2 regions of the Micromonospora sp. WMMD723 genome follow, and region 2 is predicted to be linked to the other one. Evidence: predicted binding sites of a transcription regulator. Region 2 holds the regulator's gene; the other holds the start of a gene.

Region 1 (15,409 bases), 3.8 Mb from region 2:
TCTGCCCCGGCTCGCAGAACGACATCTCGGTCTACGGCGACCTGCTCTTCCTCTCCACCGACTCGTCCCGCACCGACGACTCGTGCGCCAGCGCGAGCCAACCGGCGACGGTGAAGGAGTCCTGGGAGGGCATCAAGGTCTTCGACATCAGCGACAAGGCCAACCCGCGCTACATCAAGTCGGTGGAGACCGCCTGCGGCTCGCACACCCACACCCTCGTCCCCGGCAAGGACCGCAGGACGGTCTACCTGTACGTGTCGTCGTACAGCCCACGGGCCGACTTCCCCGACTGCCAGCCGCCGCACGACTCGATCTCGATCGTGAAGGTCCCGGTGCACAGGCCCACCGAGGCGGCCGTGGTGGCCACCCCGAACCTCTTCCCCGACGGCGGCTACGAGGGCGTCCCCGGGCAGACCTCGGCCACCACCGGCTGCCACGACATCACCGCCTACCCGGCCAAGGACCTGGCCGCCGGCGCGTGCATGGGTGACGGCGTCCTGCTGGACATCCGCAACCGGGAGGCGCCCCGGGTGATCAACCGGGTGCGGGACACGGTCAACTTCGCGTTCTGGCACTCGGCGACGTTCAACAACGCCGGAACTAAGGTGGTGTTCACCGACGAACTCGGCGGCGGCGGCGCGGCCACCTGCAACGAGGTCGTCGGCCCGAACCGGGGCGCGGACGCCGTCTACGACATCACCGGCCGGGGCGACGCCCGCACGATGGTCTTCCGCAGCTACTACAAGATCCCCCGCAGCAACGCCGACACCGAGAACTGCGTGGCCCACAACGGCTCGCTGATCCCCGTCCTCGGCAAGGACATCATGGTGCAGGCGTGGTACCAGGGCGGGGTCTCGGTCTGGGACTTCACCGACTCGACCCGCCCGAAGGAGATCGGCTTCTGGGAGCGCGGGCCGCTGTCGGACACCCAGCTCACCACCGGCGGCGCCTGGTCGACGTACTACTACAACGGGCACATCTACTCCAGCGACATCCAGAAGGGCCTGGACGTGCTGAAGCTCAACGACTGGCGGACCTGGACGGCCGACCTCGTCCGGGTGCCCGAGCTGAACGCGCAGACCCAGGCCGGCTACCTGAGCTGGTAGTCCCGACCGGCGACGGCCCGGCCCCCGCACGTCGGGGGGCCGGGCCGTCCGTCGTGCGAGGGGTCAGCGGATCGGCAACCGGTAGCGGCGTTCCTGCCCACCACCGGCCACGGTGACCAGCCGGACCTCGCCGTCGCGCAGCCCGTACGTCACCGACCAGCGGGTGTGCCCCTGCCGGACCTGGCCCAGCAGCCGCAGCGCCGCCGCCGGGTCCACCCGGCCGTCGGCCGCGTCCAGCGCCGTCGCCAGGACGCCGTAGCGGTGGTCGCGACGACGCTGCTGCTCGGGTACGTCGACCACCGGCACGTTGGTCAGGGCCTGCCACCGCCCCTGCCCGCGCTGCACCCGCATGGTCCCGTCGACGAACTCGACCACCGCCGACCGGCCGCCCGCGTCGGCGAGCAGGTAGTGCAGCGGCGGCCCGCCGTCGAAGTCGAGGTTGTGCCGGCCGAACAGCGCCACCGCCTCGTCCACCGTGGCCGCCCGGTCCAGCACCAACCGCAGGATGCGCACCGACCCGACCGTGGGCCGGCCCGGCACCGGCTTCGCCGTCGCGGTGTCGTCGGCGGCCAGTCCGACGGCCAGCCCCCGCTCGTTCATCCCGTCGAAGGGCAGCAGCGGCGCGTCGAGCAGCCGGCGGTCGCCGGTCGGGTCCGGGCCCACCCCGAGATAGGACAGGTCGACCAGGGAGACCGAGGCGTACCCCTCGGGGGGATCGGTGCGCAGCACCATCGCCGGGTTGGCGTCCCAGTCGAAGTTGCGGGCGAACAGCGGCCGGGCCGGGTCGCCGGAGGCGGCGAAGAGGGAACAGCCGAACGGGCCGGTGTCCGGCCGGGCGTCGGTGCCCACCGTCGGGTCGTAGCCGCCGACGTAGGTCATCTCGTAGAGCGGCAGGTCGTCGACCTTGCGCAGGCTGTCCAGCGTCCGTCGAGCCTGCTCCGGGTCCTGCCGGGAGGCGCGCGGCGGGCTCGCGGACGCCGACGCCGGACCGGTCCGGGTCGACTCCGTCGGGGTGGCCCGATCCGTCGGGGTGGCCTGGGCACAGCCGGTGGCGACGAGCGACAGGGCCAGTCCGGCCCCCAGCAGCATCCTGCGCATATCTCCTGAACGCTAGGGCAGCCGTGTCGGGATGTCCACCGTGGCCGTAACCGCGCACGTCGATGTCGGGCCGGTCGGTACGGTGCCGCCGGGCGGGCAGTTGCGGCCAACCGGCGTCGGAGCAGGGCCGGCTGTGCGAGGATCATCCGCCGTGACACCTGCCGGCGGGACCCCGCCCGTACCGACCGAGCGGCCACGCCGGCCGCGGCTGCACCCGCTGGACCGGGTGGCGATCGGGCTGGCCCTGTTGGGTCTCGGCGCGGTGGTCACCGGCCTGCTCCCCCGGGCCGACGCCGGGGCGACCCTGCACCGCATCCTGCCGCTGCTGCTCTTTCTCGGCGCGGTGGTGGTGCTCGCCGAACTGACCGCCGTCGCCGGGGTGTTCGACGTGCTGGCCACCCGGCTGGCGATCACCGCCCGGGGCAGCTTCGCCGGCCTGTTCCTGCTCTGCGTCGGGTTCGCCTCGCTCACCACCATCGCCCTCAACCTGGACACCACCGCGGTCCTGCTCACCCCGGTGATGATCGCGCTGGCCCGCAAGCTGGACGTCGCCCCGGGGCCGCTGGCGATGACCACCGTCTGGCTGGCCAACACCGCGAGCCTGCTGCTGCCCGTGTCGAACCTGACCAACCTGCTCGCCGCCGACCGGATCGCGCTGGCTCCGGCGGCGTACGCGGCCCGGATGGCGTTGCCGCAGCTCGCGGCGATCGGGGTGACCATGGCGGGGTTGTGGCTGTGGCACTGGCGGCGGGGCCGGCGCGACGTCGACCGGTTCACCCCTCCCCCGCCGCACCGGCCGGCCGACCGGCTGCTGTTCGGCACGGCGGTCGCCGGCTGCCTGCTGTTCGTCGCCGGCATCCTGGTCGGGGTGGAGATCGGGGTGGCCGCCGCCGTCGCCGCCGGGCTGGTGGTGGCCGGTTTCGCGGTCCGGTCCCGGCGCACCCTGCGCCCGGCGCTGCTGCCCTGGCGGCTGCTGGTCTTCGTGACCGGCCTGTTCCTGGTGGTGCAGACCCTCGGCCGGCACGGGCTGGACGACCTGGTGTCCGTGCTGCTCGGGGACGCCGGTGGCACGGCGGGGGCGCTGCGCGCCGGGGGCACCGGGGCGCTGCTGGCCAACCTGGTCAACAACCTGCCCGCCTACCTGGCCGGCGAGGCGGTGCTCCCACCCGGTGACGAAACCCGGCTGCTGGCGCTGCTGATCGGCACCAACGTGGGGCCGCTGGCGGTGCCGTGGGCGTCCCTGGCGACCCTGCTGTGGTTCGAGCGGTGCCGGGCCGCCGGGGTGACCGTGCCGCTGCGCCGGTTCGTGGCGACCAGTGCCGTGGTCGCGGTGCTCGGCACCCTCGCCGCGGTGCTCGCCCTGCTGATCGCCGGCTGACCCGGCGGCGGCCCGTCGTCCGGCCGGTCAGATCCCCATCTCGGCCTCGTACGCCGAGCGCAGCCGGGCGCGGGCGGCCGGAGCCAGGCAGACGTGCCAGTCGGGCCCCTCGTCGATGACGTTCAGTTCACCGGCGGCCTGCCGGGCCAGCAGGATCTCGGCCAGCACGTCCCGCGCGCCGAACCGGGCGTACCAGGCCAGTTCCACGTCCACCGCCCAGCCGAGGCAGTGGCCGCTGGGCAGCATGGCCGGCTGGCCGAGCCGACGCAGCCGGTACCGGTGTTCGGCGCTGTGGGCCAGGTTGGTCACCCACAACGGCGGGGTGCCGGGCGGGGCGGAGCGGGCGAACTCCCGGGCCAGGTCGTTGAGGAGTGCGACGACCTCACGGCGGGTCCGGCGCAACGGCACCCCGGCGGTGGGCGGGGCGGTCTCCGGCGTCAGCCGGCCCCGGACGGCGCGCACCCCCCGACCCAGGACGCTCGCCGGCTGTTCCCGGTAGCGGAAGCCGAGCAGACCACGGCGGCGCAGCCATTCCAGGTCGATCAGGTCGGGGTGCGTGTCGGCCTGATCGTCGGTCGCCAGGGCCGTCGTGTCCCGCCACCACATCAGGTCGATGCGGGACAGCAGGTAGATCCGGACCAGGGCGGTCAGGTCGGGGCCCGGGGTGGGCCGGTCGGGCTGGTGGCGGGCCAGTTCCAGCAGCAGGGTCTCCCGGGCGCCCAGCACCCCCTGCCCGGTGGCGTCGAGCACGTCGGCGATCGCCGGTTCGCGCAGCCGCTGGTCGAGCAGCACCTGACGGGCGGCGGTGCCGGCGGTCCCCGCGAGCGCGCCGACCTCGACCAGCAGCTCGGCGACCGCCTGCCGGTAGGCGTCGAGGTCGGGGGCGGCCGGGCGCACCGGACGGGTCGGGACGGGCGTCCGCCGGGCCGGGGCGGGCGGGGTGACGCCGGGTTGGGGGCCGGGGCTTCGGCTGGGCACGCGCATGGTCGGTCCTCTCCCGGTGCGACACGGTGCGGATGAACCTGAGGCCACCGTAACCGTGGTGAACCGGTGGAGACCGAGCATTCCTCCCACACCCCCCGAAGGGCGACACGCGGCCGACGGCGTCGCCCGGTCCCGCACCGGCCTGGGCCGGTGGCCGACCGCGACCGGGCCGCCCGTCGACGTGCGACGGGCGGCCCGGTGCGGGTGGGTCAGCGCAGGGTGCAGGCCGTCCCGTTCACCGCGAACCCGGTCGGGGTCGCGTTGGTGCCGCTGTAGGTGGCGTTGAAGCCGAGGTTGACCGAGCCGTTCGGCGCGACCGCGCCGTTGTAGCTCTCGTTGGTCACCGTGACCTCGCTGCCGCTCTGGCTGAACCGGCCCGACCAGCCCTGGCTGATCTGCTGGTTACCGGTGAATCGGAAGGTCAACCGCCACGACGACCAGGCCGCCGCGCTGGTGTTGGCCAGCGTGACGCTGCCGGTGAAGCCGGTGCTCCAACTGTTCGCCGAGTACGTCACCGCGCACCCGCCGGCCGGCGGCGGCGTGGTGGTCGGCGGGGGCGTGGTGGTGGGCGGGGGCGTGGTGGTGGGCGGGGGCGTGGTGGTCGGCGGGGGCGGCGTGGTGGTCGGCGGCGGCGTCACCGTGGGGGTCGGCGTCGGGTCCGGGCCGCTGCCGGTGCCGGCCTGCTCGGCCGCCCAGTGCACCAGCCAGGCCAGCGCCGCGTTCCAGTTGATCGCCACCTCGTTGACCGAGTACGCCCCGATGTCGTCGATGAAGCACTTCTGCGGCTTGCAGCCACCGAGCTGGGCCTGCACGACCGGGTCCTGCAACTCGCTGTTCGGGCCGCCGGAGAGCGAGCCGGGCGGCGCGGTGGGCAGCGAGCCGTCGTTCTGGTTGGCCCAGAACCGGTGGTGCAGGTTACGCACCGGCTTGTCGCCGTACCCGGCCACGTAGGACTGGTTGAGCGGGTTACGGCCGAGCAGGTAGTCGTAGGCGGCGAAGGCCCCGTTGCGGTACTTCGTCGTGCGGGTCAGGTCGTAGGCCAGGGCGAGCACGTTGGCGTTGTTGGCGACCGCGCCGTTGGAACCCCAGTAGTACGTGCCGTTGCCACTGCCCGGGGCCGGGTAGCCCTGGTTGGCGATCTGGGCGAGCATCCGGTCGGCGAAACCGACGATCGCCGAGCGGATCGTGCTCACGTCGCCGCTGGGCAGGCCGGTCGGCACCAGCACCAGGGTGGTGTCGCCCAGGCCGGCCGTCCAGCTCCAGTCGTACGCGCCCCGGGTGAAGCCCGCGCCCCGGGCGTGCGGGGAGCTGCTCAGGTCGTTGCGGTAGCCGGTCGCACCGGTGGTGGCGTACAGCTCGGCCGCGGCCCAGTAGAACTCGTCGCTGACGGTGTTGTCCTCGTACGCGCCGCCGCCGGTGTTGTCGGTGGCGGGGGCGAGCCGGTTCGGGTTGGCCTTCGCCGCGGTGTACGCCTTCTCGGCGGCGGCCAGGGCCCGGGAGGCGAAGGCGGCGTCGAACGGCTTCCACAGCCGGGACGCCTGGGCGGCCACCGCCGCCATGTTGAGGGTGGCGGCGGTGCTCACCGGGGAGAGCAGCCGGGGCTCGCTGTCCAGCTCGGGGCGGGTGGGCAGGGCGGTCCAGTTCTGGTCGTGGATCTTGTGGTGGACCATGCCGGCGTTGGTCCGGCCGTCCGGCACCTGCATCTTGAGCAGGAACTCCAACTCCCAGCGGGCCTCGTCGAGGACGTCCGGCACCCCGTTGGACCGCTCGGGAATGGCCAGCGTGCCGTCGGCGACGGCGGACCTGTCCGCCCCGCTCACGTACAGCGTGCGCTCGTAGATGTTCTGCAGCTGCCAGGTGGACAGGCCGCCGTTGACCACGTACTTGCCCTGGTCACCGGCGTCGTACCAGCCACCGCGCACGTCCAGGGTGTAACCGCAGGAGGTGCGGCACGGCACGTTGTTGTCCCCCCGGTTGGGGGCGACGTTGACGTGCCCGGCCGGGCGGGCGTAGCGGGAACCGACGTACTGGGCGTCGATCGGGGTGCCGCTGCGCTGGTGGTAGAAGAACGCCAGCGAGTCGCCGCGCAGCCGGCGGACCGGGTCGGCGGAGATGTCGAACGGGTAGCTGTTGCTCCCGCCGACCGACAGCACGTAGCCGGTGCCCGGGGTGTCGTAGGCCGAGAAGTCCGCGATGTGCACCGGGTCGCCGGAGAGCGCGTCGGTGCCCCGTACCGTGGTCTGCCCGGAGGCGACCGTGGCGCCGCCGGCGTTGCGCAGCGTCCAGCCGAGCGGGGAGTTCGCGGAGTTCACGACGGTGGCCTGCTTGGGCAGCCCTGGCACGTAGGCGACCTGGTTGACCTTGACCGGTGAGCCGGGGTCGGGGGCGGCGGAGGCGAGCTGCGGCACGGCCGCGAGCCCGCCGAGGGCGAGCAGGGCGGCAGCCGCGAGCGCGACCGGACGCCGTCGGGGATGCTGGGGCATGGGGCCTCTTCCGGTGGGGATGGCAGTGACCATCCGACCGGACCGGCGCAGCAGTGATCCGCCGGGCGGTCGGATGGACCGTCGACGGGAGCGCTCCGCCCACCATAGACCACCGTCAGTCCGCCGGGAAGTCACCGCCCAACGGCCGGACGGTCCGGGTCCCGCCGTCGTAGCTGCGTGCCGCCACGAACCGGCCCTCCGGCCGGTCGCCGCCGACCACCGCGCGGGCCAGCCGCCGGTCGCGGTCGCGGAAGCGCAACGCGAGGCTCAGGTGCGGCACCCAGCTCCCCGGGGCGTGCCAGGGCCGCCGCCCGTCCGCGCCGTCCAGGGCCGCCCAGACGGCTGCGTGCAGGGCGGTCAGCGCCGTCGTGGGCCGGACCAACCAGACCAGCGGCGCGCTACCGTCGAGCACCGTCACCCGCTCCAGGGTGACCGGCAGCGGCAACGCGGTGGCGAACAGACCGGCGAGCCGGCCGGCCGCGCCGGGCGGGAAGGCCTCGACGGCGGCCAGCGTCACGTGCGGCCGGTTCGTCGGGTGGCCGTGCCGGGCCAGGCTCGGCAGCCCCGCCGCGGCCAGCCGGTCCCAGGCGGCCCGCACCGTCCGCTCCAGCGCCGGGCAGCAGAGCAGTTCCACCGTACGCACGCCCGTCAGGCTAACCGGCGGGCGGGCGCGGCTGTGCCGGTCGGCACGGTGGGGCCGGTCGGCGGCACGGCCCGACCGGGGTGATGGAAAACTTTGGTCATGAGTTCCGCACCCACACCGACCGACCTCTCCGCTCCCGACGACTCCGACGGCGGGCCCGCCTTCGGGGATCTCGGGCTGCGCGCCGAGCTGCTGGGCGCCCTCGCCGCGCTCGGCTACGAGGAGCCGACCCCGATCCAGCGGGAGGCGATCCCCCTGCTGCTGTCGGGACGGGACCTGCTCGGGCAGGCGGCCACCGGTACGGGCAAGACCGCCGCGTTCGCCCTGCCCCTGTTGCAGCGGATGCCGCAGGACCGGCAGGGCGGTGACCCGGTGTCGCTGGTCCTGGTGCCCACCCGGGAACTGGCCGTACAGGTCTCCGAGGCGTTCCACCGCTACGGCAAGGACCTGGGCGCCCGGGTGCTGCCGATCTACGGCGGCCAGCCGATCGGCCGCCAGCTGCGCGCCCTGGACCTGGGCGTGGACGTGGTGGTGGCGACCCCGGGCCGGGCGTTGGACCACATCGCCCGGGGCACCCTGCGGTTGGGTTCGCTGGCCACGGTGGTGCTGGACGAGGCCGACGAGATGCTCGACATGGGCTTCGCCGAGGACATCGAGGCGATCCTGGAGCACGCGCCCGCGCAGCGGCAGACGGTGCTCTTCTCGGCCACCATGCCGGCCCGGATCGACGGGTTGGCCCGCCAGCACCTGACCGACCCGGAGCGCATCCAGATCGGGCGGGAGCAGCCGGTGGCCGGCGAGGCCCCCCGGGTACGGCAGAGCGCCTACATCGTCAGCCGGGCGCACAAGCCGGCGCTGCTGGGCCGGGTGCTGGACGTGGAGTCCCCGACGGCGGCGATCGTCTTCTGCCGCAGCCGGGAGGAGGTCGACCGGCTCACCGAGACGATGAACGGGCGGGGCTACCGGGCCGAGGCGCTGCACGGCGGGATGAGCCAGGAGCAGCGGGACCGGGTGATGGGGCGGCTGCGCGCCGGTACCGCCGACCTGCTGGTGGCCACCGACGTGGCGGCCCGGGGGCTGGACGTCGAGCAGCTCACCCACGTGGTCAACTACGACGTGCCGTCCGCGCCGGAGTCGTACGTGCACCGGATCGGCCGGGTGGGCCGGGCCGGCCGGGAGGGGGTGGCGATCACCCTGGCCGAGCCCCGGGAGCACCGGATGCTCAAGACCATCGAGCGGGTCACCGGCCAGCGGATCACCATCGACAAGATCCCGACGGTGGCCGACCTGCGCACCCGGCGGCTGGCGCTGACCCAGGCGGCGCTGCGGGAGAGCCTGCTGGAGGACGACCTGGACCCGTTCCGGGTGATCGTCGAGTCGCTCTCGGACGAGTTCGACCTGATGGAGGTGGCGCTGGCGGCGGTCAAGCTGGCCCACGAGGCGGCGCTGCCGGGCTCCGACGACGAGGAGGAGATCCCGCAGGTGGCGGTCCGCCCGCCCCGCGAGGCCCGGCCCGGGTTCGACAGCCGGGGCGGGGACCGGCGCGGCGGTGGCCGGCCCCGCACGGGCGGCACCGCGCAGGTCTTCATCGGCCTGGGCCGCCGGGCCGGGGTCCGCCCGCAGGACCTGGTCGGCGCGATCACCGGGGAGACCCGGGTCAGCGGCCGGGACATCGGCTCGATCGAGATCGCCGACCGGTTCTCGCTGGTGGAGGTGCCGCAGGGCGTCGCCGACGAGGTGATCGCCGGGCTGCGCAACAGCACCATCAAGGGCCGCAAGGCGACCGTACGCCGCGACCGCGGCGTCGACGGACGCTGACCCGGACGCGACACCGGCCCGCCTCCCCTCGACGGGGCGCGGGCCGGTCGCGTTCGTCAGAGCGGGTACGGCCCGAACCGCCCCCAGGCGACGATCGCCGCCAGGACCAGCAGCACCACGGTCATCGCGGTGCCCTGGTGTTCCTTGGCGCGGGCGTGCACCACGACCGCGCCGACCATCACGATCACCAGCCCGACGGCGGCCAGCGGGGTGAGCACCGTGGCGATGCCGGTGAGGCCGGGCAGGACCAGCCCCAGCGCGGCCAGCACCTCGGCCGCGCCGAGCGCCTTGACCTGCAGCGGCGGGGTGTTCCGCACCCATGCCATCCGGTCGAGCAGCTTCTCCTTGGGCTGGATGAGTTTGGTCAGTCCCGCGCCGGCGAAGAGCGCGGCGAGCAGGATCTGCACGATCCACAGGAACATGTTCACGGGTGGTCGCCTCCGGGGGTGCCACCGGGCGGTGGCGGATGCGGGAAACGGGAGGGGTCCAGATTACGGGGCCGCAGCGGCCCCCGACGCCGGGCGCGACGTCGGGGGCCGTGGGTGGGCTCCGGTCAGGCGGCGCCGACCGGTCGACCGCCGAGCGTGTCCGCGTCGATCTCGGCCGGACGCAACGCCAGGGCGAGCACGTCGGCCACGTCGGCCAGGGTGTGCACGGTCAGCGCCTCGCGCACCTCGGTGGGCAGGTCGTCGAGGTCGGGCTCGTTGCGGGCCGGGATGATCACCTCGGTCAGGCCGGCCCGGTGCGCGGCGAGCAGCTTCTGCTTCACCCCGCCGATGGGCAGCACCCGCCCGGACAGTGTCACCTCGCCGGTCATCCCGAACTCGGGCCGTACCGGTCGGCCGGTCACCAGGGACGCCAGCGCGGTGACCATGGTGATGCCGGCGCTGGGGCCGTCCTTGGGCACCGCACCCGCCGGCACGTGCAGGTGGATCCGGCGTCCGGCCAGGACGTTCGGGTCGAGGCCGTAGCGCCGCCCGTTGGCGCGCAGGTAGGACAGCGCGATGTGGGCGGACTCCTTCATCACGTCGCCGAGCTGCCCGGTGAGGGTCAGCCCCGGCTCACCGTCCATGCTGGTGGCCTCGATGAAGAGCACGTCGCCGCCGGCGCCGGTGACGGCGAGACCGGTGGCCACGCCGGGCACCGCCGTCCGCTCGGCCGACTCCGGGGTGAACTTCGGCCGGCCCAGGTAGCGGGCCAGGGTGTCGGTGTCGACCCGGACCGGGGTCGGGTCGGTGGCCAGGGCCACGGCGACCTTGCGCAGGATCTTGGCCAGGGCCCGTTCGAGCTGCCGGACGCCCGCCTCGCGGGTGTACTCACCGGCGATCAGCGCCAGCACCTCGTCGGTGACGGTCACCTCGTCGGCGGTCAGGCCGGCCCGCTGGAGCTGCCGGGGCAGCAGGTGGTCGCGGGCGATGGCGACCTTCTCGTCCTCGGTGTACCCGTCCAGGGTGACCAGTTCCATCCGGTCCAGCAGCGGGCCGGGGATGGTCTCCACCACGTTGGCGGTGGCCAGGAAGAGCACGTCGGACAGGTCGAGGTCGACTTCGAGGTAGTGGTCGCGGAAGGTGTGGTTCTGGGCCGGGTCGAGCACCTCCAGCAGGGCGGCGGCCGGGTCCCCGGCGTACCCGACGGCGAGCTTGTCGACCTCGTCGAGGAGCACCACCGGGTTCATCGAGCCGGCCTCGCGCAGCGCGCGGACGATCCGGCCGGGCAGCGCACCGACGTAGGTGCGCCGGTGGCCGCGGATCTCGGCCTCGTCGCGGACGCCGCCGAGGGAGACCCGGACGAAGTTGCGGCCCAGCGCCCGGGCGACCGACTCGCCGAGGCTGGTCTTGCCGACACCGGGCGGGCCGGCGAGGGCGAGCACCGCGCCGGAGCCGCGTCCACCGACCACCCCGAGGTTGCGCTCGGCACGCCGGTTGCGCACCGCCAGGTACTCCAGGATGCGGTCCTTGACGTCGGCCAGGCCGGCGTGGTCGGCGTCGAGTACCGCCCGCGCCGCCGTCAGGTCGGTGTTGTCCTCGGTACGCGTGCTCCACGGCATCTCCAGCACCGTGTCCAGCCAGGTGCGGATCCAGCCCGCCTCGGGTGAGGCGTCGCTGGCGCGCTCCAGCTTGCCGACCTCGCGCAGCGCCGCCTCGCGGACCTTGTCCGGCAGGTCGGCGGACTCCACCCGGGAGCGGTAGTCGGCGGAGCCGTCCGGCTCGTCCTCGCCGAGTTCCTTGCGGATCGCGGCGAGCTGTTGGCGGAGCAGGAACTCCCGTTGGGATTTCTCCAGCCCCTCCCGCACGTCGCTGGTGATCTGCTCGGTGACCTCCTGCTCGGCGAGGTGGTCCTTCACCCAGCCGACGAGCAGTTCCAGCCGGGCGGTGACGTCCTGGGCGGCGAGCAGTTCGGTCTTCTGCGCCAGGCTGAGCCAGGGCGCGTAGCCGGCCGCGTCGGCCAGTTCGGACAGGTCGGTCATCCGCTCCATCGCGTCGATGACCTGCCAGGCGCCCCGCTGCTGGAGCACTGAGGTCATCAGGGCGCGGTACTCGCGGGCCAGGTCGCGGGCGCGGCCGGCGGGGGCGGGTTCGTCGATCCGGGTGGCCTCCACCCAGAGGGCCGCGCCGGGTCCGGGGACGCCGGAGCCGATCCGGGCGCGGGCGAGGCCACGCACCACGGCGGCGGGCTCACCGTCGGGAAGGCGGCCCACCTTCTCGATGGTGGCGATCGTGCCGACGGGGCCGTACTCGCCGTCGATGCGGGGGACGGCGAGCAGGGTCTTGTCGCCGCTGGCCCGGGCGGCGTCGACGGCGGCCTGGGTGGTCGGGTCGAGGGTCACCGGGATGACCATGCCGGGCAGCAGGACGACGTCGGTCAGGGGAAGTACCGGAAGGGTTGCCATCGAGCACCTGCCATCACTTGAGGTTGAGCGTGTCTCACTCAAGTCACAAACCGTGCCCCATGTTCCGACGTGTGACTCAGGACACATCCCAGCCGTACCGTCACCGCCGGCCAGCATTGGCCGCACCCGGATTTCCCAGGATTGGCGCGACCCGCCAAATGAAAGGGAGGCATATTGTTGCGGATTTGCCGTCAGATACGTCAAACTCTTAGCACACCCCGATCACCACAGGGAGTAATGGCGATGGCAAGGAAAGTAATCACCGTTCTGACCGACGACCTCGACGGCGGAAAGGCCGATCGGACCGTCGAGTTCAGCCTGGATGGGGCGGCGTACACCATCGACCTCTCCGACGAGAACGCGGGGGTGCTGCGCAAGGCGCTCGACGCCTACATCACCGCTGGCCGTCGAATGGGCCGAGGTGCCGTCGAGGCCGGTCGCCCCGCCCGGCGCCCCGCCCGGCCCGGTGTCTCGGGAATGGATCGCGAGCAGAACCGCGCCATCCGGGAATGGGCGACCAAGAACGGACACGAAATCTCCGAGCGCGGGCGCATCCCGGTCTCGGTCGTGGAGGCGTGGAAGAACCGCTGACAGCGGGCCGGATCACGAACGGGCACGCCGGGGTCACGCTGGGATATCCAGCGTGACCCCGGCGTTTTTGCCGTGTCCACAATTTCCATCCCACGACCCCGCACCGAAAACATCCGCCGGTACGCTGTCCGCCCCGCCGCACGCGAACCGGCGGGCACGCAACGACTGCGGGCCACCCCAGGGAATCCTGGGGTGGCCCGCAGTCGTTGCCGGTCGGGTCAGTTGACCCGGATGCGCACCACGTCGAAGGCGGGGGTCTGGTTGGCCCGCTCCATCATCGGCACCCGGTGCGAGCCGTCGCCGGCCCAGACCGCGCACTGCGCCGTACCCGACTGCGGCAGGCCCGGGATCTGGATGGTCACGTCGTCGGCCTGGTTGCCGCCCTTGCCGTCCTCGGTGGCGACGAAGAACGCCGGCACGTCCTGCGGGTTCGAGGGCGCCTGGTTGGTGTTCTGGAGCATCCGGCAGGCGGTGTGGAAGTGACCGCGGGTCAGGCCCTGACCGTTGAGCACCGAACTCTCCAGGTAGTAGCCGCCCTGGCCGGCCGCCAGGAACCGGTCGCGGACCAGGTTGCGGGTGGAGACCTTCAGGGTGAAGGCCTGGTTGCGCTGCACCTGGTTGGGGAACTGCGTGATCAGCAGCGACGGGTTGTTGGCCGCCGCCCCCACCTCGCCGAACGCGGTGCTGACGCACCGGTTGCCGTTCTGGAAGCCGTCGTGCGCCTGCAACCGGCTGTTGGCGCAGTCCTTCGCCAGCACGCCCAGGGCGTTGCCGTTGTTGCCGTTGTTGCCGCCGTTGTTGTTCTGGCCGCCGTTGTTGCCGTTGTTGCCGTTCTGGCCGCCGTTGTTCCCGTTGTTGCCGTTCTGGCCGCCGTTGTTGCCGTTCTGACCACCGTTGTTGCCGCCGTTGTTGGCCGCCACCTGGCAGCCGGCGAGCTGCTCCAAGCCCTGCGGGCGCTGGGCGAAGCGGCCGATCGCGGTGGCGATCCGGTTCAGCGCCGACCGGCGCTTGTCGGCCAGCGGGCCGAGGATGGCGTTGTCGATGAACGCCTTGCCGTTGCGCCCCTCGGCCGCCAACCGCTTGTTGGCGTCGTCGATCTGGGTCTTGAGCAGGGCGAGTTCCTTGTCCACCTCGGCCTTGGCCTGGGCCGGGATCTGCGGCAGCCGGGGGGTGACCTCCGGGCAGGCAACCGTCGAGGCCAGCGTGGTCACCGGCGCGTTGCCCGCCTTGACGGCCTGGCACTCGGCGACGGACATCTGCCCGTCACCCCAGTGGTTGCGGACCCATCTGCCGTTCTGCCACGTCTGGGTGGTGCTGCCGCGCCCGCTCGGCGAGGTGGCACCGGGGCTCGGTGCGACGCAGGCCGACGAGACGTTGCGGGTCTGCTGCCTCGGCTTGTCCCCGGCCGAGGAGATCTGGGTGACGGCGGCGATACCGCCGAAGACGACGAGCGCACCGACCGCCGCCAGCAGCCGCTTGCTCCGCGCGTTACCGGAAGACCGGCGTGCCCCTGTGGACCTGCGCATCGAATTGCTCTCCTTCTCGATCCGGTACCTGACTCGCGCCCCCGACGAGGCGACCCTTTCCGGGTCGGTCACCCCCGCCGGAGACGCTGCGACGTTCCGGTCGCACGTCGATGGCCGACGATGCCTTTCCGCACCGTCCGCCGCGTCGGGTGGCGCGGCTGGGAAGATCCTGTCCATTCCCGCTTAGGTACGGGCCGGCATCGGCGAAGGTTCAACGCGGATCGAGGAATCCCGGACCGTTTTCCGGGCGGGCCGCAATGTCACCAACCGTCGCCGGAAAATGACGGCGGGTCGCTCGGCGGCCGGCCGTTTCGACGGCGGTCAGTCCACGCAGAGGTGCTCGAACGCGAACGGGGCGGCCAACTCGTCACGCCGGTCCCGCAGGGCGCGGATCTGCCGGCGCAGCTCGTCCCGGTCGAGCAGGACCGGTTCCTCGTCGTCCGCCCCGGCCAGCCGTTCACCCACCGCCACCGCCGCGAGATCCTCGGCCAGCCGGCCCGGGTCCACCCCGCAGTGCAGCCGCGCCTCGTGCACCGTGACCCGCTCCACCAGGCACCGGCCGGGACGCACCTCGACCCAGCTCCACCCCTCGGCCGTCCCGTCGCGCCAGCGCACGTGCAACCCGCGCACGATCGGATCGCTGAGCCGCCGCGACACGTACGCCTCGACGGCCGCCGCCCGGGACAACGCGCCGAGATCGTTGACCGGCCCGGTACGCCCGTCCGGCAGCCGGCCGACGATGTCCCGGAAACCCACCGGGGCGTCGTCCGACCCGTCCGGGGCGGCCCCGGCGGCGTAGGCGCGCGCGTCGATGACGTACGTGACGATGCGTCGGCCGTGCCCGGCGGCCCGCAGCGTGGGCGAGCCGATCCGCAGCACCGGCAGGCCCACG
Region 2 (15,409 bases):
GCCGAGCGGGCCCGGGTGCTCGCCACCGCCGAGGCGGAGAAGGAGCGCCTGCTCGCCGCCGGTGCCGCCGACAAGGAACGGACGCTCGCCCTGGCCAAGGCCGAGACGGTACGCGCCGTCGGCGCCGCCGAGGCCGAGGCGGAGGCGGCGAAGCTCGCCACGTACGCCGAACTGCCGCCGGCGGTGCTGCAGGCCCTCACCGTCCGGGAACTCGCCGGTCAGCTCCCCCCGATCGGCCAGCTCACGGTCACCCCGGACCTGCTCGCCGACCTGCTCGGCCGGCTCACCGGCCCGACCGGGACGCTCACCGGCCCGACCGGGGCGGTCGACCGGTGAGCGCCACCCTGGCCCCCCGGGTGGTGGTCGTGCGCCGCCCCAGCGAGCTGGACGAACTGCTCGCCCGGCACGGCACCCGGGCGGCGGCCCAGTGGTACCTGCGCGCCCGGGGGCGGGACCTGGCCGAGGTGGTGGACCGGCACGAGGCACTCCAGTCGGCGCTGACCGCCGTCGCGGCCGCCGTCCCTGCCGACTGGCGACGCGGCACGGTGAACCGGGACGACCTGCCCCGGTTCCTGTTCGGGCCGGAGGACGTCGTCGTCGCCGTCGGGCCGGACGGCCTGGTCGCCAACGTGGCGAAGTACCTCAGCGGGCAACCCGTCGTCGGCGTCGACCCGGAGCCGGGCCGCAACGCCGGGGTGCTGGTCCGGTGCACCGGCGACCAGGTGGCCGCGCTGCTGCCGGCGGTGGTGGCCGGGGCCGCGCCGCTGCGGCACCGGGCCATGGTCCGGGCCACCCTCGACGACGGCCAGGAACTGGTCGGCCTCAACGAGGTGTACGTCGGGCACCCCTCCCACCAGTCGGCCCGCTACCTGCTCGACGTCACCTCCGACGGCCGACCCCGCCGGGAGCGGCAGTCGTCCTCCGGGGTGGTCGTCGGTACCGGCACCGGGGCCACCGGCTGGTGCGCCTCGATCGCCCGGGGCCGACCGGCCGCCGTCGCGCTCCCCGCCCCGCAGGAGCCGGCGCTGTGCTGGTTCGTCCGGGAGGCGTGGCCCTCCCCGGTCACCGGGGCCGACCTGGTCGCCGGCCGCCTCGACGGCACCGACACGCTGGAGCTGACCGCCGAGTCGGACGGCCTGGTGGCCTTCGCCGACGGCCTGGAGACCGACCGGTTGACGCTGCGCTGGGGGCAGCGCATCCGCCTCGACGTCGCCCCCGGCCGGCTGGCCCTGGTCGAACCCTGACCGGCGGTCCGGCCGGTCAGGGGATGTCGTCGCCGAGGCGCTGCCGGTTGGCCTCGATCCAGGCGTCCAGCGCGACCGGGTCGTCCGGGTCGACGCCGTCGGCCATCAACTGGGCCACCGCCGCCGTCGCCGGGCTGCGCCGCTCACCTGTCGAATAGAGCCTGGCGAACTCCGGCACCAGCTCCTCGATCGCCTCGTCGGTCTGGGTGACGGCCCGCTCGGGCAGCCCGCGTCGCCGCGCCGCGAACGCCGTCCAGGCGCGCAGCACCCGGGGCAGCATCGCCGCGTCGTCCATGTCCAGCACGGCCCGCCGGTGCACCCAGTCGAGCAGGAACAGCCCGGCCACCGCCGGGCTCCAGCGCAGCGGATCGGCGTCCGGGAAGCTCGCCGCGTGGTCGAAGAGCAGGCCGAGGCAGAAGTGCAGCGAGGCCAGCTCGGCGTCGCCGTCGAGGGTGTTCAGCCCGTACCGGGCCGCCTCGGGGGCGGCCAGGAAGGCCCGGACCAGCGCGGTGCGTTCGTCACTGGAGAGCGGCTCGGTGGGCCAGCCGGTGGAGTCGGCGCCCGCCTGCGGCAACACCGCCAACCGCGCCCCGACCAGCGCCCGGTCGGTGGCGAGCGAACCCTCGGCGGGCAGGTCGCCGAGGTCGTCGGTGATCTCCAGGTGGCGGCCCACCTCGCCGTGCATCCGGGCCGGGTCCTCCTCCCGGAACCAGGTCAGGTCGTCGTCGGCGCACATCTGCCGGACCTGCGCGAGGATGCGTTCGGCCGGACCGCCGACGAAGACGTCCTTGGTGATGCCGATGTTGTGGTCGATCAGCGCGACCAGGGCGTGCTCCGGGCCACCCGACTCGTCGTCGTAGGCGAAGGTGGCCAGGTAGGAGGTCTGGTCGCCGTACACGTCGCCGTAGGACCAGGTGCCGGTGAGGTGGACCCGGCCGAGCTGGCCGGCCCAGGCCGGCGCCTGCGCGCCGGGGCGGACCTTCGCCGCGCCCTCGGCGGTCGGGACCAGCGCGGCGAAGACCTGCCGGATGGTGGTGGCGGCGGCCGTGCGGCGGCGGGAGGTGGCGGCGAGGAAACCGGAGACGAACTCCCGGACCGCCGTTTCCCGGTCGGTCTCGGCGATCGCGTAGACGCTGCCCAGCAGCGCCGTGCCGAGCATCTCGGCGTCGAGCGCGCAGTCCAGCCTGGTCACGTCGCGGGCGGCGGACAGCACCGCGTCGTAGGGGGTCTGTGGCGTGGCCATGGCACGACCCTACGCCGCCGCGCCGCCCCGGACACCCGTGCCGACGTCCGCGTTCGCCGGCCGGTGGTCGGCGTCCGTCGATGGCCGTCGGGCCGGTGGCGTTCCCCGCCGGTGCCCGTCAGCCGGCGGCGTCCTGCCAGGCGCGGCGGGCGAGGGCGTATCGGTCGACGAGGTCGCGTACGGGGGTGAGGACGTACTCCGCGCCGACCCGGGCGACCTCCTCGGTGAGCCGCCCCTCGGCCCGCTGCCGGGCCCGCCGGGCCGCCCACCGGATCACCGGCCCGGTCACCGCCGCCACCAGCAGGCCGGCGAGCAACCCACCGAGCAGCAGCACGGTGGGCAGCGGCGTCTCGCCCACCCGGGGGTACTCCAGCGCCGGCAACCCGAGGGCGCGCAGCGCGTACCCGAGCACCAGCCAACCCAGCCCGACCACGGCGGCGAGGGTGACCAGCCACTGGACGCCGCCCACCAGCCGCCACCACAGCGGCCGGCGCTCCATGCCCAGGTCGGTGCCGGCGACCGCCGCGTCCAGCGCGTCCGGCAGGTCGGCCAGGCGGGACCGGGCGGCGGCGGTCACCGCGGCCGGCCAGGGGGCGGGCAGATCCCCGCCGGAGCGGTCACCGACCGCGCGGATGGCCAGCCCGAGGGCGGACTGCTGGGCGGCCGTCGGGTCGGGCACCGAGGTCGCCGCGAGCGGGGCCTGCGCCGGCTGCTGCGGATCGGTCGTCGGGCCGGCCAGGTGCAGCCGGCGCAGCGGGTCGGGTCGCAGCCGCCGCCAGCCGCGGACCAGCGGCCAGCCGGTCGCGGCACCGGCCCGCTGCCGGTACGCCCCCTCGACCGCCCCCGTCACCGTGGGCACCCCGGCCGCGTCGGCCAGCGCCCGGTCCAGGGTGCGGATCGTCTCCGCGTCCGGGGTGTGCCCGGGTGCCTCGACGGCGACCAGTTCCCCCAGCGCGGCCGTCACCGTGTCGGCGTCGCCCCAGAGCCGGCGCAGCGCGGCCTGCCGGTCGGAAACCGCCCGTTCCAGCGCCTCCCGCAGCCCGGTCATCCCGTCCGGCTCGACCGCCGTGGTGGCCAGCAGCGGCACCCCGTCGAGCCCGTCGACGTCGAGCAGCCGGCGCAGGTCGGCCAGCACCCGGGGCAGCTCGGCCGGGGGCAGCCGGTCGGCCTGGTTGAGCACCACCACCGTCACGTCCCGGTGCCTGTGGAACTCGCGCAGGTAGCTCGTGTGGATCACCCGGTCGGCGTACTTCTGCGGGTCGACCACCCAGACCACCAGGTCGACCAGGCCGAGCAGGCGGTCCACCTCCAGTCGGTGGGACCGCTGCACCGAGTCGAAGTCGGGCAGGTCGAGCAGGATCAACCCGTGCAGGGCGGACTCGTCGTCGCCGTCCAGCGCGCTCTCCCGGACGAACCGGTGCCGGGGCAGCACGCCCACCCAGTCGAGCAGCCGGTTGCCGCCGTCCAGCGGCCCCCACACGCAGGCGTGCGCGACACCGGTGGTCGGCCGGCGCACCCCGACCGGGGAGAGTTCCAGTTGGGCCAGGGCGTTGAACAGGCTGGACTTGCCGCTGCCGGTGGCCCCGGCCAGCGCCACCACGGTGTGGTCCCGGGACAGCGACAGCCGGGTGCCGGCCCGCTCGACCAGGGTGTGCGCGCCGACCAGCCGGGTGTCGGGCACCTCGCCGTCGACCGCGTCGAGGAACCGGCGCACCGCGTCGAGCCGGGCCACCAGGGCATCGGCGTCGACACGCTGGTCACCCCGGAGCGCCTCGCGCATCCGGCCGACGATGTTGGTCACCGGATGCCGTCCTCGGGGGTCGGGGTCGGGGTCGGTAGCGCCGGACCGGCCTGGTCGGCGAGGCCGCTGCGGTGCCGGGCCACCTCGACCCGGGCGGCGGCCCGACGCAGGCCGGCGGCGGCCTCCGGACCGGGCCGGGCGGCGTCGGTGCGGGCCAGGTAGCGGGCCGCCTCCTCGTCGAGCAGCGCGCGGACCCGCTCCAGCAGGTCGCCCCGGGCCTTCGCGGCGAGGGTACGCACCGCCTGGTCGCCGAAGATCGCCTGGAGCACGGCCTGCGCGGCGACCGTGGTGCCCGCCCCGGTCGCCACCTCCAGACCGGTGGGGATGAACGCGGTGGAGGCGAAGACGGCGATCATCACGGCCAGCCCGGTGGCGTTGACCGCGTACGCGGCCGTACGGGCCACGAACCGCCGGTCGCCGCCCTCGTCCCGGACCAGCTCCAGCACGGCACGTTGCCAGTCCCGGACCAGCCGTTCGGCCCGTTCGGGCAGGTCGGCCGAGGCGTGCGCCAGTGACGGTTCGAGCAGTGCGGCCCCGGCGGGGTGCGCCTTCCAGGCGGTGTACGTGTGCTCCGCCGCCTCGGCGGCGACCCCGCGCAGCAGGGTCACCAGTTGCGACTCGATGGCGTTGCGCAGCTCGGTGGCGGGGGTGGCGGGCCGGCCGGTGACCGCGGCGACGAGCCGGTCGCGCAGCCTGCCGATCCGGGCCTCCAGCGTCCGGAAGAACTCACCGGTGCCGACGAACTCCTGCCAGCGGGCGAGCACCTCGCCACGCAGCAGCCGGCCGTCCTTCATCCCCTCGGCCACGGTGCGGTGCGCGCCCTGGTAGGCGGCCCGGACCCGGTCGTCCAGCGCGTCGGCGGCGGCCACCTGCTCGTCGGCGGCGTCGGCGAGCGCCTCGACCGTGGGGTGCAGGGAGGCGAGCGCGCCGTCCAGGGTCTGCCGGACCACGGCGGCGCGGGCCTCGGCGTCGGCGGCGAGCCGGGCGAACCAGCCACCCAGCGGCGCGGTCACCCGGTCGGGCAGCAGGCCCTGGCCGTCGACCCAGGTCTCGGGCAGGACGAACAGCGGCGCCGCGCCCAGCTCCTGGGCGGCGAGCATCTCGGACAGGTGGGCGGCGATCTCGTCGGCGGCCTCGGGGGGCACCCGGTCGAGCACCATGGCGATCGAGGCCCCCCGGGAGCGGGCGGCGCGCAGCAGCTCCCACGGGACGGCGTCGGCGTACCGGGCGGCGGTGGTGACGAAGAGCCAGAGATCGGCGGCGGCGAGCAGCTGGCCGGCGAGGGCGCGGTTGGCGTCGACCACCGAGTCGATGTCGGGGGCGTCGAGGAAGGCCAGCCCCGGTGCGAGCGCGGGGGCGGTGACTAGGTGCAGGGTGCCCGGGTCCTCGCTGGGCTCGTTGGTGCGGGTCAGGCCGGGCAGCAGCTCGCCCTGGCGGAACCAGGCGGCGTCGGCGGGGTTGCAGACCAGCACCGGGGATCGGGTGGTGGGGCGCAGCACCCCGGCGGCGCTCACCCGGGCCTGGACCAGGCTGTTGACCAGTGTGGACTTGCCCGCGCCGGTGGAGCCGCCGACGACCACGAGCAGCGGGGCGTCGAGCCGGGCCAGCCGGGGCAGCAGGTAGTCGTCGAGCTGGTCGGTCAGCGCCCGGCCGGTGTGCCGCGCCGGCTCGGCCGAGGGCAGCGCCAGCGGGAACCGGGCCGCGCCGATCGCGGCCCGCAGGCCGGTGAGGGCGGCGGGCAGGCCGTCTCCGGTGGGGCCGGGCGGCGTCTCGTCGGTCTCCGACGACCCGGTGCGGGCGGCGACGGTGGGCGCGCCGGACCGGGTGGCGGGATCGCCGTGCGTCGTCACCGCTAAAGCGTGCCCGACCGATGCAACAGAGACAACCGGAGGGTAGTAACGGTCAGGTTGCGTCGGGTCGGCTCAACTCGACTTGCGCTTTGGCGATCGCGTGGCACTATTGAGTCAAGTTCACTCAACTTGTGGTGCGGTCGCTCCGGGCGGCCCGCCGGGTAGGCCCTCTGACCTGCCCATCCGTTACGAAGCGAGGAAGCGAAGATGGCACGTGCGGTCGGTATCGACCTCGGCACGACGAACTCCTGCGTCAGCGTTCTCGAGGGCGGTGAGCCCACCGTCATCGCCAACGCTGAGGGCTCGCGGACGACCCCGTCGATCGTCGCGTTCGCCCGCAACGGCGAGGTGCTCGTCGGTGAGGTCGCCAAGCGCCAGGCGGTGACCAACCCGGACCGGACCATCCGCTCGGTCAAGCGGGAGATCGGCACCAACTGGACCGTCGACATCGACGGCAAGAAGTACACCCCGCAGGAGATCTCGGCGCGCACGCTGATGAAGCTCAAGCGGGACGCCGAGGCCTACCTGGGCGAGCAGATCACCGACGCGGTGATCACCGTGCCCGCCTACTTCAACGACGGCCAGCGCCAGGCCACCAAGGAAGCCGGCGAGATCGCCGGCTTCAACGTGCTGCGGATCGTCAACGAGCCGACCGCGGCGGCCCTGGCGTACGGGCTGGACAAGGGCTCCAAGGAGCAGACCGTCCTGGTCTTCGACCTCGGTGGCGGCACCTTCGACGTGTCCCTGCTGGAGCTGGCCGAGGGCGTCGTCGAGGTCAAGTCGACCAGCGGTGACAACCAGCTCGGCGGCGACGACTGGGACCAGCGGATCATCGACCACCTGGTGAAGACGTTCCGGGGCGAGCACGGCATCGACCTGGGTCAGGACAAGATGGCGCTGCAGCGGCTCCGCGAGGCGGCCGAGAAGGCCAAGATCGAGCTGTCGGCGGCGACCACCACCAACATCAACCTGCCGTACATCACCGCCGGGTCGGCCGGCCCGCTGCACCTGGACGTGACGCTCAGCCGCGCCGAGTTCCAGCGGATGACGCAGGACCTGCTGGACCGCTGCAAGGGCCCGTTCGAGCAGGCCGTGAAGGACGCCGGCATCAAGATCGCCGACGTCGACCACGTGATCCTGGTCGGCGGCTCCACCCGGATGCCGGCCGTGACCGACCTGGTCAAGCAGCTCACCGGCCGCGACCCCAACAAGGGCGTCAACCCGGACGAGGTCGTCGCCGTCGGCGCGGCCCTGCAGGCCGGTGTGCTCAAGGGCGAGGTCAAGGACGTCCTGCTGCTCGACGTGACCCCGCTGAGCCTGGGCATCGAGACCAAGGGCGGCATCTTCACCAAGCTCATCGAGCGCAACACCACCATCCCGACCAAGCGCTCCGAGGTCTTCACCACGGCCGACGACAACCAGCCGTCGGTGCTGATCCAGGTGTTCCAGGGCGAGCGCGAGATCGCGGCGTACAACAAGAAGCTCGGCACCTTCGAGCTGACCGGCCTCCCGCCGGCGCCGCGCGGCGTGCCGCAGATCGAGGTCACCTTCGACATCGACGCCAACGGCATCGTCAACGTGCACGCCAAGGACCTGGGCACCGGCAAGGAACAGAAGATGACGATCACCGGCGGCTCGTCGCTGCCGAAGGACGACATCGAGCGGATGCGCCGGGACGCCGAGGAGCACGCCGACGACGACAAGCGTCGCCGGGAGGAGGCCGAGACCCGCAACGTGGCCGAGGCGCTCCAGTGGCAGACCGAGAAGTTCCTCGCCGAGAGCGGCGACAAGCTGCCCACGGAGAACCGGGAGCAGCTCAACGAGGCCCTCGGTGAGCTGCGCGGCGCGCTCGGCGGCCAGGACATCGAGAAGATCAAGGCGGCCCACGAGCGGCTCGCCCAGGTCTCCCAGCAGGCCGGTTCGCTGCTCTACTCGCAGCAGGCCGAGCAGGGTGAGCAGCCGGGCGCGGCCGGCGCGGGCGCGGGTGCCGGAGCCGGCGCGGGTGCCACCGGTGCCGCCGGGGCCCCCAAGGCGGGCGGCCCGGACGACGTGGTCGACGCGGAGATCGTGGACGAGGACAAGAAGTGACGCTCCGCGCCACCGCACAGGGAACGAGGTAGTCGCATGACGGAGAAGCCACGAGCCGCCGACCCGGACACCTCCGGGTCGACGCCGGGTGGCTCCGCGCCCACCGACGACGGGCCGCGGGTCGTCATCCGGGACAACCGCAAGCTCGGCAAGACCGAGGAGACGCCTGCCGCCGCCGACGCCGGGGCCGACGTCCCGGCCGAGGGGCTGGTCGAGGAGTCCGAGGTGGTGGTCGACGAGATCGAGGCCGAGGCCACCGCCCTCGACGACCCGGCACCGACCGGTCCGCCGGTGGTGGACGCCCCCGCGCAGCCGGTCGACGGCAGCGCCACGGGCTCCCCGCTCGGTGCCGAGCTGGAAGCCCTCCGGGCCGAGCTGGACGAGCGGACCCGGGACCTGCAGCGGGTGTCGGCGGAGTACGCCAACTACCGCAAGCGGGTGGACCGGGACCGGGGCGTGGTCCAGGAACAGGCGACCGGCTCGGTGCTCGCCGCGCTGCTGCCCATCCTGGACGACCTGGACCGGGCCCGGGAGCACGGTGACCTGGTCGGGCCGTTCGGCACCGTGGCCGAGCAGCTCACCACGGCGCTGGGCAAGTTCGGCCTGACGCCCTTCGGCGAACAGGGCGACCCGTTCGACCCGACCCGGCACGAGGCGGTCGCGCACCAGACCTCACCGGACGTCGACGAGCCCACCTGCGTGCAGGTGATGCGTCGGGGTTACCTGCTCGGCGAGCGGCTGCTGCGGCCGGCCATGGTCGCGGTCGCCGACCCGGAATAGTGCACGGCCATCCGGTCGCCCCGCCCGCCTCCCGAGGCGGGCGGGGCGACCGGGCCACATCTCACGGAAGGGGGTGGACCGGTGAGTTCCAAGGACTGGATCGAGAAGGACTTCTACGCCACGTTGGGCGTGGAGAAGTCCGCCTCCTCGGACGAGATCAAGAAGTCGTACCGGAAACTGGCCCGGGAGTCGCACCCGGACCACAACCCCGGTGACCCGAAGGCCGAGGAGCGGTTCAAGGCCGTCTCCGAGGCGTACGCGGTGCTCGGCGACGACGCCAAACGCCGCGAGTACGACGAGATGCGCTCGCTGTTCGGTTCGGGCGCGTTCCGGCGGGGCGCCCGTGGCGCGGGTCAGCCCGGCGGGGTCCCGTTCGACGTCTCCGACCTGTTCGGCGGCGGTGGCGGCGGGGACAACCGGTTCGGTGGCGGCGGCTTCACCGACCTGTTCAGTTCGATCTTCTCCGGTGGCGGTGGCGGTGGCGGTGGCGGTGGCGGTGGCCCTGCCCGGGCGCGTGGACCGGCCCGGGGCCGGGACGTGGAGGCCGAGGTCGCGCTCGACTTCGGCGACGCCGTCCGGGGCGTCACCCTGCCGTTGACGTTGCGCGCCCCCGGGGTCTGCGACACCTGCCACGGCAACGGCGCGAAGCCGGGCACCCAGCCGATCGCCTGCCCGGTCTGCCACGGTGCCGGGGTGACCACCCGGGACCAGGGGTCGTTCAGCTTCTCCGAGCCGTGCCGCAACTGCCAGGGCGTCGGGACGGTCGTCGAGGAGAAGTGCCCCGAGTGCCAGGGCACCGGCGGGGTCACCAAGACCCGCACGCTCAACGTCCGGTTCCCCGCCGGAGTGGCCGACGGCCAGCGGATCAGGCTGGCCGGGCGGGGCGAGCCGGGGCAGCGCGGCGGGCCGGCGGGTGACCTGTTCGTGCAGGTCAAGGTTCGCCCCGACGACCTGTTCGGGCGTACCGGTGACGACCTGACGCTGGCCGTGCCGATCACCTTCGCCGAGGCGGTGCTCGGCACCGACCTGCGGGTGCCCACGCTGGACGGCGCGGTGACCCTGCGCGTGCCGCCGGGCACCCCGTCCGGGCGGGTGCTGCGGGCCCGGGGCAAGGGTGTCGTACGACGGGACGGGCGGGCCGGCGACCTGCTGGTCACGCTGGACGTGGTGGTGCCGGCGACGGTGTCGGACGAGGCGCGGGCGGCGCTGGAGTCGTTCGCCGGGGCGACGCCGCCGGCAGCCCGGGAACATCTCGACGCGCGGGTGCGTCGGATCGGTTGACCGGTGGACGGGTGCGGAGGTGAGTGGGATGTCGGACGGGTTCGTCGGTTCGGGTGACCCTGCCTACGAGGCCAAGGTGCTGATGATCTCGGTTGCGGCACGGATGGCGGGAATGCACCCGCAGACGCTGCGCCAGTACGACCGGCTCGGCCTGGTGCAGGCCGGTCGGGCGGCCGGTGGCGGACGACGGTACAGCGTGCGGGACGTCGTCCTGCTGCGCGAGGTGCAGCGGCTCAGCCAGGACGAGGGCGTCAACCTGGCCGGGGTGAAGCGGATCATCGGGCTGGAACGTCTGGTGGAGCAGGCCCAGCAGCGGGTGGCCCGGCTGGAGGCGGAGCTGGACGCCGCGTACCGGCGGATCGCCGAGCTGGAGACGCTGGCCAGCGGCTTCTCCCGGGGTGATTTGGTGCCGACCAGCCGCACCTCGACGGCCCTGGTGGTCTGGCGTCCCCGCCGCACCGGCCCGACATGATCGACACTTCCGGGCGGGTGGTCCGGTGCCCTCGCCGCATCCGACCGGCATGATCAACACTTCTGGGCGCGAATAGCGGCATCCCTTCGACGGGGTGCCGCTATTCGGCGTATCTGGAGTGAATCTCCCCGAGGCGGAACTCCGGCCCGGCGGGGTTCAGGCATTCCCCCGCCGGGAGCAGGGCTGTCCCGTTAACCTGTGAATCAGGCGCAAGCGGACCAATTCGGACTCCGACAGCGGGGGGAACCGTGGCGGAATCGGCGAAGAAGGTGGCCCGGCAGGCGGAGGAGCGGCTCAACCAGGTGGCCGAGAACGTCCGGGAGAAGTTCGACCGGGTCACCCGGGGCACGTTCTCCGACACGGTGAAGGACGGCAGGTTCGCCGACCGGAACGCCCGCAGGGCGAACCGGGGGCAGGTCGAGCCGAAACGCGGCAACCAGGGCGGACCGCGACGCTGACGATCCGCCGACGTGCGGGCCGGGACCCACGGGGGGTCCCGGCCCGTTCGCCGTCCGGGCGTGGTGGGGCTGGTCCGGCCCGACCGACGTGGTGGGGAGGCTCCGGCCTGATCCGATGTCAGCCGAGGCGGCGGTTGTCCCGGACCAGGCCACCCTCGCACCAGTCGTGGTAGGTGAAGAGTTCCTGCCGGGCCAGCAGCATCCGGCTGTTGTGCGCCCAGTTGCGTACCAACTCGTCGCCGTCGCGCTCGGCCTGCTCCACCAGCTTGCGGAACCGACGCCGGGGGTGGGCGCGGAACTGCGTCCGGATGCCGTCGGCGGCGTAGATGTAGAGGCAGTGCAGGGCGAAGCGGCGGGCCGGGCAGGCCGGGTCCAGCGCCAACTCGAAGAGGGTGACCACCAGGTGGTCACCCGCCACCAGCAGGTCCCAGTCCCGGGGCAGCGAGGTCAACGGCACCGAGTCGGGTTGGTACGCCCAGGCCCGCAACTCCGCCGGTGACGGGTCGACGGGGTTGGCGAAGCCGCGGAACGTCGGACCGTGCGCGCTCACCCGGCAACCTTCCCGCTCACGCCCGCGGGATGCCTCCGTCCGCCCGCGAGTCCCTGGCCTGCTGGGGCGCAACGCTAGCCGCCGTCACCCGGGCGGCGGAAGACCTGCCGGGAAGCAATTCGGCAACGGATGCCCTGGCCAGGCCGACCCGTGCGGGGTCGGCCCGGCCAGCCGAAACTCAATCGGTGGCGGGCACCGGTCGGGGGTGCTGGGCGGCGATCCGCCGACGGAGCCGCTGTTTGAACCAGCGCATGTCGGGCAGCCGGGCGAGCATCGGACCGGTGATCACGGTGATCAGCACGTACGCCGTGGCGAGCGCGGCCAGCTTGGGTTCGACGGTGCCGGCGGCGACCGCGAGACCTGCGATGACGATGGAGAACTCACCACGGGGCATCAGGGCGAAGCCGGCCCGCCACCGGCCGGGCTCGGCGATCCCGGCCCGCCGGGCCGCCAGGTAGCCGGTGGCCAGCTTCGTCCCCATGGTGACCACGGCCAGCACGATCGCGGGCAGCAGCACCGGCGGCATGTCCCGGGGGTCGGTGACCAGGCCGAAGAAGACGAAGAAGACGGCGGCGAAGAGGTCCCGCAGCGGGGAGAGCAGTTCGGTGGCGTGGTGTGCCACCGGTCCGGACAGGGCGATGCCGACCAGGAACGCCCCGACGGCGGCGGAGACCTGGAGCCGGGCGGCGATCCCGGCGACCAGCAGGGTCAGGCCGAGTACCCCGAGCAGCAGCGCCTCCGGGTCCTTCGCCGACAGGGCGGCGGAGATCAGGTGGCCGAAGCGGATGGCGACGACCAGCACGACCACCACGGTGAGCACCGCGATGCCCAGCGCCATGCCGCCCTTGACCAGGCCCACGCCGGCCAGCAGCGCGGTCACCAGCGGCAGGTAGAGCGCCATCGCCAGGTCCTCGATGACCAGCACGGACAGGATGACCGGGGTTTCCCGGTTACCGACCCGGCCGAGGTCGCCGAGCACCTTGGCGATCACGCCGGAGGACGAGATCCAGGTGATGCCGCCGAGCACCACGGCCGCCACCCAGCCCCAACCGAGCAGCAGCGCGAAGCCGAAACCGGGCAGGGCGTTGAGGACCGCGTCGATCAGGCCGGCCGGTGCCGCCGAGCGCAGGTTGCCGACCAGTTCGTTGGCGCTGTATTCCAGGCCGAGCATGACCAGCAACAGGATGACGCCGATCTCGGCGCCGACGGCGAAGAACTCCTCGCTGGCGGCCAGCGGTAGCAGCCCGCCGTGGCCGAACGCGAGGCCGGCGAGCAGGTAGAGCGGGATGGGGGAGACGCCGAACCGGCGGCTGAGCCGACCGAGCAGCCCGAGCAGCAGGAGGAGAGCGCCGACCTCGACCAGTAGGGTTGTGGTTTCGTGCATCCGCCTCAGCCGTCCGGGTCACTGTCGGCGAGGATGGCGGTCACCCCGTCGAGACCCTGCCGGGTACCGACCACGACCACCACGTCACCGGCCGCGAAGCGGAAGGTGGGATCGGGCGAGACGTTGACCTCGCCCTGCCGGAGTACCGCCACGATCGAGGCGCTGGTGCGGGTGCGTGCCTTGGTGTCACCGAGCCGCTTGTTGACGTACTTCGACCCGGCCGGGATGGCGATCTGCTCGGTGAGCAGCCCGGCCGCCTGCTCGCGCAGGCCGGAGAGCTGACCCAGCATCAGCGACGCGCCGAGGATGTCGGCAAGCGCCTCGGCCTCGTCGTCGGTCAGCGGGATGTCGTGCTGACAGGAGTCGGGATCGTCCGGGTCGTAGAGGACCAGGTCGCGGCGGCCATTGCGGTGGGAGACCACACCGAGCCGGCGGCCGGACTCCGTCATCAGGTCATGACGGACGCCGATTCCCGGTAGGGCGGTCTGTTCGACTCGTACTCGCACGGACGAGAGGCTATACCCTGCCCTCCACCTCGGCCCGACGGATGTCTGCCCTGCTCGCGAGCGTGCCACCCCCGCCACCGCCCGTGTCCACCCACCCCCCGACGGGTCACACCTCTCACCGCGCGGCCTGCCCCGCCCGGTCACCGCGCCCGCACCCACCGCACCGCTCCGCCCGGAACGACCGACCGCCCAGGAGGAACCGCGATGACAGATCCACTCGTCGGGGGCGATGCTGCGGGGTCCGACCCCGTTCGACACCGCTACCGGGCCGATGTTGTCCATGCCGCCCGCCGCGCCTGCCGGGGGCGGCGGGGATGACCGGGCGGTACCTCGTACACCTGTCGGTCGTTGCCCCCCGTCCCCGGAGATTGTGACCCACGCCACGTTGGCAGAGTTGAGCGGAATAGGCTCAACTCTGATGGTGTCTCTTACTAGTGGACACGCCGATCCCGGGGGAGCCCATGAACACGGAACGACTCACCACCAAGAGCCGCGAAACCATCACCGGTGCGGTCGCGCTGGCCAACCAGCGTGGTCACGCCACCGTGGAACCCTGGCACCTGCTGCTGGCCCTGCTCGACACCGACGGCTCCACCGCCGCCGGCCTGCTACGCGCCGTGGGTGCCGACCCCGCCGAGCTGCGCCGGGTCGCGCAGCGCTCGGTCGACGCGCTGCCCGCCGCCCGGGGTTCCAGCATCGCCGAGCCCACCCTGGCCCGCGAGTTCGTCAACGCCATCGGCGCCGCCGAGCAGATCGCCCGTCCGCTCGGCGACGAGTACACCTCCACCGAGCACCTGCTGGCCGGCCTGGCCCGGGTGGGTGGCGCGGTGTCCAACGCGCTGAAGACCGCCGGGGCCACCGAGGAGAACCTGGTCGCCGCGTTCCCGACCGTGCGGGGCGGGGACCGGCGGGTCACCACCGCCGACCCGGAGCAGACCTACCAGGCGCTGGCCAAGTACGGCGTCGACCTGACCGCCAGCGCCCGGGACGGCAAGATCGACCCGGTGATCGGCCGGGATTCGGAGATCCGCCGGGTGATCCAGGTGCTGTCCCGGCGTACCAAGAACAACCCGGTGCTGATCGGCGAGCCCGGCGTCGGCAAGACGGCGATCGTCGAGGGGCTGGCCCAGCGGATCGTGGCCGGTGACGTGCCCGAGTCGCTGCGGGACAAGAAGCTGGTCTCGCTCGACCTCGGGGCGATGGTCGCCGGCGCGCAGTACCGCGGCCAGTTCGAGGAGCGGCTCAAGTCCGTCCTGGAAGAGATCAAGAACTCGAACGGGCAGGTCATCACCTTCCTCGACGAGCTGCACACGGTGGTCGGCGCGGGCAAGGGCGAGGGCTCGATGGACGCCGGCAACATGCTCAAGCCGATGCTGGCCCGGGGTGAGCTGCGGATGGTCGGCGCGACCACCCTCGACGAGTACCGCGAGCACATCGAGAAGGACCCGGCGCTGGAGCGCCGGTTCCAGCCGGTGCTGGTCGGCGAGCCCACCATCGAGGACACCATCGGCATCCTGCGTGGCCTCAAGGAGCGCTACGAGGTGCACCACGGCGTCCGGATCACCGACGCCGCCCTGGTCGCCGCCGCCGCGCTCTCCGACCGGTACATCACCGACCGGTTCCTGCCGGACAAGGCGATCGACCTGGTCGACGAGTCCGCGTCCCGGCTCCGGATGGAGATCGACTCCCGGCCGGTCGAGGTGGACGAGATCGAACGGGCGGTCCGCCGGCTGGAAATCGAGGAGATGGCGC

Evidence for each region. Region 2 encodes HspR, which represses chaperone genes until heat shock. Its sites were predicted from a motif close to TTGAGTNNNNNNNACTCAA; they were not measured.
Region 1: lon (endopeptidase La) is a predicted target of HspR. The motif match lies at 12,424-12,442, and genes of this name have one in related genera.

Annotation. Positions count from the first base shown of each region.
Region 1 is NZ_JBMKNR010000001.1:5,992,171-6,007,579, forward strand. Features, by position in the region: gene ACN261_RS26055 (LVIVD repeat-containing protein) at 1-1,106, shown strand, start outside; gene ACN261_RS26060 (linear amide C-N hydrolase) at 1,170-2,204, opposite strand; gene ACN261_RS26065 (SLC13 family permease) at 2,356-3,582, shown strand; gene ACN261_RS26070 (hypothetical protein) at 3,610-4,566, opposite strand; gene ACN261_RS26075 (glycoside hydrolase family 9 protein) at 4,776-7,049, opposite strand; gene ACN261_RS26080 (2'-5' RNA ligase family protein) at 7,165-7,692, opposite strand; gene ACN261_RS26085 (DEAD/DEAH box helicase) at 7,792-9,510, shown strand; gene ACN261_RS26090 (DoxX family protein) at 9,567-9,932, opposite strand; gene lon (endopeptidase La) at 10,064-12,400, opposite strand; gene ACN261_RS26100 (histone-like nucleoid-structuring protein Lsr2) at 12,644-12,991, shown strand; gene ACN261_RS26105 (hypothetical protein) at 13,210-14,517, opposite strand; gene ACN261_RS26110 (hypothetical protein) at 14,839-15,409, opposite strand, start outside.
Region 2 is NZ_JBMKNR010000001.1:2,171,655-2,187,063, forward strand. Features, by position in the region: gene ACN261_RS09820 (SPFH domain-containing protein) at 1-336, shown strand, start outside; gene ACN261_RS09825 (hypothetical protein) at 333-1,244, shown strand; gene ACN261_RS09830 (hypothetical protein) at 1,261-2,487, opposite strand; gene ACN261_RS09835 (GTPase) at 2,606-4,267, opposite strand; gene ACN261_RS09840 (ABC transporter) at 4,285-6,138, opposite strand; gene dnaK (molecular chaperone DnaK) at 6,346-8,226, shown strand; gene grpE (nucleotide exchange factor GrpE) at 8,263-9,006, shown strand; gene dnaJ (molecular chaperone DnaJ) at 9,088-10,287, shown strand; gene ACN261_RS09860 (heat shock protein transcriptional repressor HspR) at 10,316-10,759, shown strand; gene ACN261_RS09865 (hypothetical protein) at 11,008-11,217, shown strand; gene ACN261_RS09870 (hypothetical protein) at 11,336-11,767, opposite strand; gene ACN261_RS09875 (cation:proton antiporter) at 11,946-13,151, opposite strand; gene ACN261_RS09880 (cation:proton antiporter regulatory subunit) at 13,157-13,657, opposite strand; gene clpB (ATP-dependent chaperone ClpB) at 14,119-15,409, shown strand, end outside.